2 regions of the Vibrio tasmaniensis genome follow, and region 1 is predicted to be linked to the other one. Evidence: predicted binding sites of a transcription regulator. Region 1 holds the regulator's gene; the other holds the start of a gene.
What was found. Region 1 encodes MetJ, which represses methionine synthesis genes. Its sites were predicted from a motif close to TTAGACNTNTANANGTCTAA; they were not measured.

Region 1 (5,601 bases):
TCAATGAATTCTTGATGGGGAACTGGGCCGTGCTCAAGCATGTGCATTACTTTGGCTTGTTTGACGGCACGGCCAAAGCCCTGCATCAGTTGATCTCTACCTGATGGGGTCAATTGCCATTCAACAAGCGTCGCGAAGTCGGCAGCTTTGCCTTTTCGTAAGGCGCTTGGTAGTGCGTTGGCCAAGGTTTCACCTAGTGGATACTGATAGAACTGGCTGCACCATACCAAGAGTGAGTAGACCGATTCCGGCCAAACGGGTTGGTTGTCTAGTAAGGCTTTAATGGGCTTGAGTTTGTCTAACTCGAATTCAGATTCGTTAACCAGAGCCGTAACAATACCTGTTAAGGTTTGTCGTCCAAAAGGCACAGAAACTCGTCCACCAATTATAGGAAATAGGTGGCTAGGAATCTTGTAATCGAACTGTTTGTCTAGTGGAACCGGCAGTGCCACGCGGGCAATCATTGGGCGCATAAATGGACGACTTTATCTGAGTTGACGAGAGCGGACAGTCTAAAGGATAAGGCGGTTAAATTCGAGAAGCAGTTTGGACCAGCTCAGAGAGTAGAACCAATGAAGACCACTTAAGCCTTAAATCTTAAAGTGACAAAGGAAATAAAGAGGCTATTGGTGAAAAATGTATCAAATCAGTTGATCCTGCTTTATAGATTCATTACTATACTGCGCCTTAAAGGTATGGCTTTATCGCGGTTTAGTGATACAGCGGTGTCTTTATTTATTTTTTAACTACGTGTGGTGTCCGGCTTAGAATCGGATGGCGACACGGCCTAATTGAGGTTTTCCCATGAAAGTTGGTATCCACCCAGAATACAAAGCAGTTTCTGCAACTTGTTCTTGCGGTAACACGTTTGAGTTCAACTCAACGCTAGCAAAAGAATCAATCCACCTAGACGTATGTGACAAATGTCACCCGTTCTACACTGGTAAGCAACGTATCGTAGATACAGGCGGCCGTGTTGATCGCTTCAACAAGCGTTTCGGTGCTCTTTCTAGCAAGAAGTAATTCTCGCTATTTAGACATAAAAAGGACACTTCGGTGTCCTTTTTTGTTGCCTGTAAATTGAGAAAGTACTGAATCGTATTTCATTATTAGGTCAGTTAAAGTAATAGGTTACTGACGTAAATCTTACTTAATCACTTATCCCAACACTCTTTCCTCGAAATTCGCTCTAAAGTTGAGCAGGCGATAGTAATTTCAACTGCCCACTGGTCTTATTAGTAGTGAAATCTCGTTTTTTAATGATACAGATGCTTCAACCACCTAGGAACTTTGAAGTACATCCATTAACATGAACAAGATCCCCCAAATAATAATATCCTAGGAACCTACACCTATGTCTGAAGACAGCCGCCAAGATCAATCCTCTCAAGCGTTATCGCCTCAAGAACAATTCCGTCAGCAAGCTCTTGATTATCATGAGTTCCCAATTCCAGGCAAAATTGCCGTAGAACTGACGAAGCCTGCAAACTCTGCAGAAGACCTAGCACTGGCATACAGCCCAGGTGTAGCTGAGCCTGTTCGCGAGATCGCACAGAACGTCGATAACGTTTACAAGTACACAGGTAAAGGCAACATGGTTGCAGTTATCTCTAACGGTACTGCAATTCTTGGCTTAGGCAATCTTGGTCCTATTGCTTCTAAACCGGTTATGGAAGGTAAAGCGCTACTGTTTAAGCGTTTTGCTGGTTTAGATTCTATCGATATTGAAGTAAAACACCGCACAATCGATGAGTTCGTTGATACGGTTGCGAATATCGCAGATACATTTGGCGGTATTAACTTAGAAGACATCAAAGCACCAGACTGTTTTGAAATCGAGCGTCGCCTGATTGAGCGTTGTGATGTACCTGTATTCCACGATGACCAACACGGTACTGCGATTGTTACGGCAGCAGGTATGCTGAATGCGATTGAGCTTCAAGGTAAGAAACTGGAAGAGTGTAAGATCGTTTGTTTAGGTGCTGGCGCAGCAGCGGTTGCTTGTATGGAGCTACTGATTAAGTGTGGCGCTCAGCGTGAGAAGATCTACATGCTTGACCGTAAAGGTGTGATCCACACTCGTCGTGATGACTTGAATGAATACAAAGAGCTGTTCGCAAATAACACCGACAAGCGCACGCTTGAAGATGTTATCGAAGGCGCTGATCTGTTCTTGGGTGTATCGGGTCCTAATCTGCTACCAGCTAAGGCTCTTACGCTGATGGCTGATAAGCCGGTTGTGTTTGCATGTTCAAACCCAGATCCAGAGATCAAGCCTGAGCTTGCACACGAAGTTCGTTCTGACCTAATCATGGGTACAGGCCGTAGTGATTACCCTAACCAAGTAAACAACGTACTTTGTTTCCCATTCATTTTCCGTGGTGCACTAGACGTGCGTGCGAGCGAAATCAATGACGAAATGAAGCTAGCGGCGGTTAAAGCGATTCGTGAACTAGCGAAAGAAGAAGTTCCAGCTGAAGTATTGGCAGCTGCGGGCGAGACTGCACTGGAGTTCGGTAAGGGTTACATCATTCCTAAGCCAATGGACCCGCGTCTGCTTCCTCGCGTTGCAAAAGCAGTTGCTGAAGCGGCTGTTGAGTCTGGCGTTGCTCGAATTGAGATGCCTGCTAACTATATGGCTTAATGCCTTAATGCCTTAATGCCTTAATGCCTTAATGCCTTAATGCCTTAGTAGCTTAGTAGCTTAATAGCTTAGTAGCTGTTGCTCTATTGAGCGAAAAAGAATAATAAAAAACCGACTCATAGGAGTCGGTTTTTTTATGTCTATCATTCACAGCGCAGCTACAGATAACGTAGTGGGTGATGTGACAAATAGGGTTCAGCTATAGCGAATCAATAATGAAGGCGGTGACTGAGTTGTTTTTATTCTTCGTCAAACGCTTCGAACTCGATGCCCATCTCTGTCATCAGTTTTTTGACTTCAGTCGGGATGTCGTCTGGACGATCTTTACGAAGGTCTTCATCCGTTGGCAGTGGTTGGCCAGTGTACGCATGTAGAAAGGCTTCGCACAGTAGCTCACTGTTTGTTGCATGGCGTAGGTTGTTGATCTGGCGGCGAGTGCGCTCGTCAGTAAGAACCTTTAACACTTTTAGAGGGATAGAAACTGTAATTTTCTTTACTTGTTCGCTTTTCTTTCCATGCTCAGCATATGGGCTTATGTATTCACCATTCCAGTCGGCCATTGCGTACCTTCATCACTTTAGTTGTTAGAATAAATTAATAGTGCTGATTTTAGCGGGATTTACTGCCATAAGCAAAGACATATAGACGTCCGGAAGTGTTGACGTCTCACGTTTATGAAAGTAAAGTGAGTAACATATATCTAACACAGCCACAAAATGCCGACAAGCAGCTGTGATTCTCAGACGCAAAACTTGTAAGGAAGCACCTATGAGCAGCCGGAAGCCAGCAACCATCGCAGTACGTACTGGTATCGAGTCAGACACGCAACACCATGCCGTTGTCCCACCTATTTATCTTTCGACTAACTATGGGTTTCCCGCTTTTGGTGAAGTGCCAAAGTACGATTATACCCGCTCTGGTAACCCAAACCGCGGTCTATTAGAAACGGCACTATTTGAGCTTGAGTCTGGTAAAGGCGCGGTTGTTACTAACTGTGGTACGTCGGCACTTAACTTATGGGTATCCGCTTTCTTAGGTGGCGATGATCTTATTATTGCACCGCACGACTGCTATGGCGGTACTTACCGTCTGTTTAACACACGCTCACTCAAAGGTGACTTCAAAGTTCTGTTTGTTGATCAATCGGATCAAGCCGCACTGGATGCTGCGATCGCGCTTAAGCCAAAGTTAATCTTAATCGAAACGCCATCGAATCCATTGGTTCGTGTGGTTGATATTGCAGAAACTTGCCGTAAAGCGAAAGAAGTAGGTGCTCTGGTTGCTGTCGACAACACGTTTTTGACGCCTGTGTTCCAAAAGCCTTTAGAGCTGGGTGCGGATTTTGTTATCCACTCAACCACCAAGTACATCAACGGACACTCAGATGTCATTGGTGGTGTTGTAGTTACTAAGACAGAAGAGCACGCTGAAGAGCTAGCATGGTGGGGTAACTGTATTGGTGCAACCGGCACACCATTTGATAGCTACATGACGCTACGTGGTATTCGTACGCTAGGTGCACGTATGCGCGTTCACGAAGAGAGCTCACGTGAAATTCTGACGGCTCTGCAACAACAAGATCTGGTGGGTACGATTTACCACCCAAGCCTTCCTGAACATCCGGGTCACGAGATCGCGAAGAAACAGCAGTTGGGCTTTGGTTCCATGCTGAGCTTTGAATTTTCGGGATCTTTTGAAGCACTTAAATATTTTGTGGATAAATTAGAGCTATTTTCTTTGGCTGAATCATTGGGCGGTGTTGAAAGCCTGATTTGTCACCCAGCGTCGATGACTCACCGTGCTATGGGCGAAGCAGCATTAGCAGAAGCGGGTGTTTCTCAACAATTACTGCGCCTTTCTGTTGGCCTTGAAGATGCAGAAGACTTGATTGATGATCTCAAGCAAGCGTTTGAAAAAACACAAGGCTTTATCGCAGAAGGGGAGGTTTAATAATGACAACCTTTCGCCAGCTACATAAATTTGGTGGCAGCAGTTTAGCGAACCCTGAGTGTTACCAACGCGTGGTCAATATTCTTAGAGAATACTCGTCAGCTACTGACTTGGTCGTGGTATCGGCTGCGGGTAAAACAACTAACCGCTTGATTGAGTTTGTTGAAGCGCTCGACAAAGATGGTCGTATTGCGCATGAATGTCTACAAACCCTTCGTCAGTTCCAGCTTGAGCTGATTGAAGCGCTGCTTGAAGATGAGTCTGCGGCTCAGCTAACGGCCACTATTCAACAAGAATTTACTGCTTTAGGTGAGCTAACTGCTCCTCTAAGCGAATCGCAAAAAGCACAGGTGTTAGGACACGGTGAGGTTTGGTCTTCACGTTTGTTAGCTGCTCTGTTGTGCCAACATGACTTACAAGCAGTTGCTCAAGATGCGCGTGCCTTTTTACGTGCAGAAGCGGGTGCTCAACCCGAAGTGGATCGCGCGCGTTCTTATCCTCTGATTAAAGAAGTTTTGGCTCAGCATACGCATTGCCGAGTGGTGATTACGGGCTTTATGGCTCAGAACTGCGAAGGTGAAACAGTACTGCTTGGTCGTAACGGTTCAGATTACTCAGCAACCGTGATTGGCGCTTTGGCTGAAGTTGAACGTGTGACGATTTGGAGTGACGTGGCAGGCGTTTACAGCGCTGACCCTCGTTTGGTTTCGGATGCGTGTTTGTTGCCTCTGCTTCGCCTTGATGAAGCGAGTGAACTCGCTCGTCTGGCGGCTCCAGTGCTCCATAGCCGAACGCTACAGCCTGTGGCTCAAAGTGCTATGGATCTCAGCTTGCGCTGCAGCTACCAGCCGGAGGCGGGCTCTACACAGATAGAGCGTGTACTGGCATCGGGTCGTGGCGCAAAAATCATTACCTCTCTGGATGAAGTTCTGATCGTTCAGCTGACCTTTGGTCATGGCCATGATTTTGACCGCTTAGAAAGTGAAGTTCTTGAAGGTCTTAAACGA
Region 2 (5,601 bases), 1.2 Mb from region 1:
GAATCTCGTAACGAAAAAGCGATTGCTGAAGCTTTGGCTGAACAACTTGGTGAACTAGGCTTTGAAGTTCACAAACTGGCTGTCCCTGAAGAAGTGTCTAACGGTTTCAACATCTACGCTCGTCTAGATGGCACTCTTCCAGGAAGCACAGTGTTCAGTTGCCACATGGACACAGTAACGCCAGGCATCGGTATTGAGCCAATCATCGAAGACGGCATCATCCGTTCAAAAGGCAACACGATTCTAGGTGGCGACGATAAATCAGGTATCGCAGCTATCATGGAAGCGGTTCGTTGCATCAAAGCTGAAGGCAAAGAACACAAAACTATCGAGATTGCGTTTACTGTCTTCGAAGAAGGTGGTCTGTTCGGCTCTTTGAACTTCGATATGTCTTACATTCAATCTGAGCACGCTATCGTACTTGATACAGGCGGCCCAATTGGCACCATCGTAAACGCAGCTCCAGGTCAGCAAAAGATTGTTGCTAAAATCAAAGGCCGCCCTGCTCACGCTGGTTTAGCGCCAGAAGAAGGCATCAGTGCAATTCAAGTTGCTGCAGACGCTATCACTAAGATGAACCTACTTCGTATCGATGAAGAAACTACGGCAAACGTCGGTATTGTTGAAGGCGGTCAAGCGACAAACATCGTAATGCCAGAGCTTAAAGTCGTGGCTGAAGCGCGTTCTCTAAACGGCGAAAAGCTAACGGCTCAAGTTGAGCACATGATCTCGACATTCCAAGAGAGTGCAAAACAGTTCGGCGCTGAAGTAGAAATCGAATCTACTCGTGCTTACGATGCATTCGTGATTGCAGACGATCACCCGCATATTCTTTCTATCAAATCAGCGTTTGAGAAGCTTGGCGTAACCGCAAATACTAAACGCACTGGCGGCGGTAGCGATGCGAACAACTTCAACGCGAAAGGTCTAACAACGGTTAACCTTTCTACTGGTATGGCGAAAGTTCACACCACTGAAGAGTACATTGCAGTGAAAGATATGGTCGCTATCACTGAGTTTGTTGTAGCTTACGTAACACAATAATCTAACCCATTAGTTAGGTAGTCACTTCTATCTAGCACTATGAAAAAAGCCGAGCCCACATACGACGTGTGACTCGGCTTTTTTGTTGTCTGCGTTTAGCCTAAAGCTAACGTCTACCAGAAATTTCGTCTAAAAACCCCTACGCTTCCAGAATTGGCCTTCGTCTTTTGCAACAAGGTCGAATGTCTTATCGGCAATGATGTTGCCTTTTAGCTCCACGGTCATGCGCCACTTACCTAACTTGTTCGAGACTGGCGCCCAGATGGTGTCACCTAAGTAGAAATCCCAGTCGTTGTTACCGACATGCTCTTCACCATCGAACGGTTCGAGCATTTCGCCCTTGTCTGTAGTGATATTCGGGTGATAGATGCAGTAGCGGATCTTTTCACCTTTGGCTTTCTTGATATTCAAGATATAGCCAAACTCCACATCGATTTCAGCATCAACGGTGGTGGTGAACTCTTGGATTTTTGGAAGGTCTTTAGATTTGGAATCCCACGTGGAATAGATACCATAAGAAGTCATGTCGACCACAACTGAGCGCTTTGCCATTTCAATCTTTACCTTGGAGTTATTCTATTAATTTAATTCTATTTGCCATTCAGCCACGCAAGCAGAGGAAGAACGATGCTATTCTTGCCAATCTTTTGCCATGCGCTTAATCACAGACGGTTCAATGTCGTGAATACTGCCATATTGTTCTCGGCACACTTCTATAACCAAATCCGTTTTGTATTTGAGTGCGAGTTGACGATAAGCCTTCATTTCCCACTGCTTAATAAAGGTATTCGACACTACAACATCCAACCCTTGCTTCAAGCCGTCTTCTGTAGTGTTCTGACACCACTCATGCGCTTGCTGCAACTGCCTTGGGTCAAAACAATAGTCACCCTGCTCATTCACGTAATACATATCCGCTTCGACATGCAATGCATCGTAGGTTTTTGCTTTTGTTGACTTGCCAGAACCCGGCAACCCTCGAATGAGTATTAACTTCATCTGTCACTTTACAGGCTAATTCGAAAACATGAGTTTATCTTAAATAGTAACGAGTTTCTCTGATAACTGCCTTTGCTCAACATCCGAATACCGAGTCCTTACACTCAACTCACGTAATCACTGGATACAGTGAGACTGCCCTCGATGTCGGTGGATGACTTCTGATAGAAAACACAAATAATTTACAACTATCCATTTTGTATATCGACAAGCGTATCAAACTACTATAGATTTAGATGTATAGACGTCTACATATCCAGCTTAGGGAGAAAGCTTTGCCTATTCGCATTCCAGACCAATTGCCAGCATCTGATGTTCTTCGTGAAGAAAACATCTTTATTATGCCGTTATCAAGAGCATCGACACAGGAAATTCGTCCACTTCGAGTCTTGATCCTCAACCTGATGCCGAAGAAGATTGAAACTGAAACTCAATTCTTACGCCTACTATCGAACAGCCCATTGCAAGTCGATGTAGAGCTGCTGCGTATTGATGACCGTCCAAGCAAAAATACACCAACAGAACACCTTGATAACTTCTATCGCCAATTTGAAATGGTCAAAGGGAGAAACTTTGATGGATTGATCATCACTGGCGCGCCACTTGGCTTGGTTCAATTTGAAGATGTTATCTACTGGGATCATCTAAAAACCATCATGGAATGGGCAAACAAGCATGTGACCTCAACCTTGTATGTGTGTTGGGCAGCTCAAGCTGGCTTAAAGCTCTTGTATGATTTACCAAAACGAACTCGTAAAGATAAGCTTTCTGGGGTTTACAACCACGAGATACATAACCCGTACCACCCAATTTTACGTGGCTTCGACGATACCTTCTTGGCACCGCACTCTCGCTATGCTGATTTCTCTCAGGAATACTTAGCCGAGCATACTGACCTTGATGTTCTTGCGACTTCTGATGTGGCGGGCGTATACCTAGCAGCGACCAAAGATAAGCGAAACGTGTTTGTAACGGGTCACCCGGAATACGACTCGCATACACTTCACAACGAATACATTCGTGATTTAGGTGAAGGCATGGAGCCAGTGATACCAATCAACTACTACCCGAACAACAATCCAGACAACAAGCCTGTTGCAAGCTGGCGTAGTCATGGACACTTGTTGTTCTCTAACTGGTTAAACTACTGCGTTTACCAACAAACACCTTACGATCTGGATCATTTCAGCGAAGACAACTTTACCAAAGACGATTAAGTTCTTTCTTCCGATTCACAAACACATAAAGCCGTGTTCCATAGGTTGTTGATAAAACGCCAAATTGGACACGGTTTTTTTATGATGTTTGGGTCGCATTCCATAATCGCTCTAACACTTAAGTGTGTTCAATTTCATATCATAGGTTTGTGTTCAAAAGGAGCTGCACATGCCTAACAAGTCGCTATTACCAAAATCCACCCTGATATCTCATCTCACGCTACTCGCCTCTGTTTCTCTGGTAGGTTGTGTTTCTGTAACCGAAGGGCCACCAAAAATGGAAAGTGACCCAATTGCGATGTCTCAATCACGTATTGAATTGGGTTTGGGCTACATGGGACAAGGTAATATGGTCAAAGCACGTGAAAATCTAGAGCTCGCTATCAAACACGCTCCTAGTTATTACCGCGCCCAACTTTCGATGGCACATTACTACGAGCAAGTTGGCGAAGTAGATGAAGCAAGAACCACTTACCGCAAAGCACTCAGTCTCGATTCAAGAAACGGCAATGTATTGAATAACTACGGTACGTTCTTGTGTAAACAAGGCGAATACGAGCAAGCTGATATATACTTCAACCGCGCAATTGACCAACCCTATTATTATCTAGTATCTGCCAGTTATGAGAATGCGGCTTTTTGCGCGTTTAAAGCTGGTAATACCGACCAAGCAAAATACTACTTCACACGAGCGATTGACCACGACCCGAATCGCGCAAAATCAATACTACAGCTATCAAAAATTGAAGTGAGTAACGCCGATTACAACGACGCTAGGCTTCGCTTATTCAAATTCCACCAGCGTTATGGCTACCAAATTCCATCACTTCAAATTTTAATTGAACTCGAAAGAAAAGCAGGAAATAGTGCACTAGCAAAGAAATATCAGAGCAAATTAGATGAATTGCTTTCAGCTTAGCGAATATGAAAAGCACAAAAAACGGGCTTGTTGCGTTAACAACAAGCCCGTACGTAATTTCAACTTAATGTCTTAACTCAGTGCAGCCGCTATTTTAGCGCGATCCACTCTTGTCTTTGCTCGTCGTCCATAAAGGTCCATGCGATAAAGCGACTCACCTTCTGGCCTTGCGACATCTCAACCACTTTTACTTGTTTAGCTCGTAGCTTACCCAATTCTGAACGAATCATATCAACGTTGTCTTTCTTAGAAATCAATGTCGTAAACCACAATACTTGAGTAGCAAAAAGTTGGCTCTCTCTCGCCATTTTCATAATGAAAGCAGCTTCGCCACCCGGACACCAAAGTTCAGATTTTTGGCCACCAAAATTTAAGGTTGGTTTCTCTTGCTTAATTGGTTTATTTTGCGTAGTTGATTTATCTAACTTAACTGGCTTCTTATTCGTTTCTGGCTTGAATGATTGCCCTGCTTTCTTTGCACGGTTTGCCGCTAGATTATCCAGTTTGCGTTGTGATCCCTTTTCCGCCTCTTCTAGAGAACTATGGAATGGAGGGTTACAAATAGTGACATCGTAACGTTCATTGTCTTTAATCACGCCCTTAAAGATAGATTCAGAATCCGCTTGTAGACGAGCTCGGATCTTACCTTTTAGATTAGCGTTACTTTCAGCAATGAAGTTTGCTGTTTTGATAGATACTGAATCGACATCAGTTCCCGTGCAGCGCCACTTATACTCTGTCGCACCAATAATTGGGTAGATACAGTTTGCACCCACACCGATATCTAATGCTTTCACAGACGCGTGGTTATAAGGTTCACCTTGGCCATCGCTATTAAGGATGTCTGCCACTCTGTGAATGTAGTCTGCACGGCCAGGAATTGGCGGACACAAGTAACCAGCAGGAATATCCCAATGCTTAACGCCATAGTGGTGCGCCAGTAAAGCTTTGTTAAGTAACTTAACGGCCAGTGGATCAGAGAAATTAACGGTGTCTTCGCCCACAGGGTTCTTGATCAGATGTTCTTTTAGCTCAGGCAAGGCAGCAACCAATAACTCAAAGTCGTAGCGACCTGTGTGTTGGTTTCTTGGGTGTAATCCACCTTGAGGCTTCTCAGCCGAACGTCTTTTCTGTGCTGCATTCTTGTTAAATGCAGTTTTATTGAAAGATGCCTTATTCGATGGCCCTTTATTCGCGCCCGGCTTACCTTTGCTATCTTTTGCAAAAGGTCGCTTTGCTTTGTTGTTACCAGCGCCTTTTGAAGCCGTACTCTTTCGGTTTTTATCTGATGTGTTCTTTGAAGAAATACGCTTGTCGCTGCTTGGCTTAACATCACCTTGCTTGCGGTTACCTTCGTTAGCTTGGTTATCTTTTGTTTTTGCCGCGGAGGTACTGTTTTTCGACAGGCTTAGCGTCGTTCTA

Region 2: the regulator MetJ is predicted to act here: its motif matches at 2,276-2,295, upstream of metA (homoserine O-acetyltransferase MetA).

Annotation. Positions count from the first base shown of each region.
Region 1 is NZ_AP025510.1:257,250-262,850, forward strand. It holds gene priA (primosomal protein N') at 1-473, opposite strand, end outside; gene rpmE (50S ribosomal protein L31) at 805-1,023, shown strand; gene OCV44_RS01175 (malic enzyme-like NAD(P)-binding protein) at 1,355-2,644, shown strand; gene metJ (met regulon transcriptional regulator MetJ) at 2,884-3,204, opposite strand; gene OCV44_RS01185 (O-succinylhomoserine (thiol)-lyase) at 3,413-4,594, shown strand; gene OCV44_RS01190 (bifunctional aspartate kinase/homoserine dehydrogenase II) at 4,597-5,601, shown strand, end outside.
Region 2 is NZ_AP025510.1:1,483,443-1,489,043, reverse strand. It holds gene OCV44_RS06810 (M20/M25/M40 family metallo-hydrolase) at 1-1,044, shown strand, start outside; gene OCV44_RS06805 (DUF3859 domain-containing protein) at 1,174-1,596, opposite strand; gene OCV44_RS06800 (AAA family ATPase) at 1,675-2,043, opposite strand; gene metA (homoserine O-acetyltransferase MetA) at 2,319-3,260, shown strand; gene pilW (type IV pilus biogenesis/stability protein PilW) at 3,430-4,179, shown strand; gene rlmF (23S rRNA (adenine(1618)-N(6))-methyltransferase RlmF) at 4,269-5,601, opposite strand, start outside.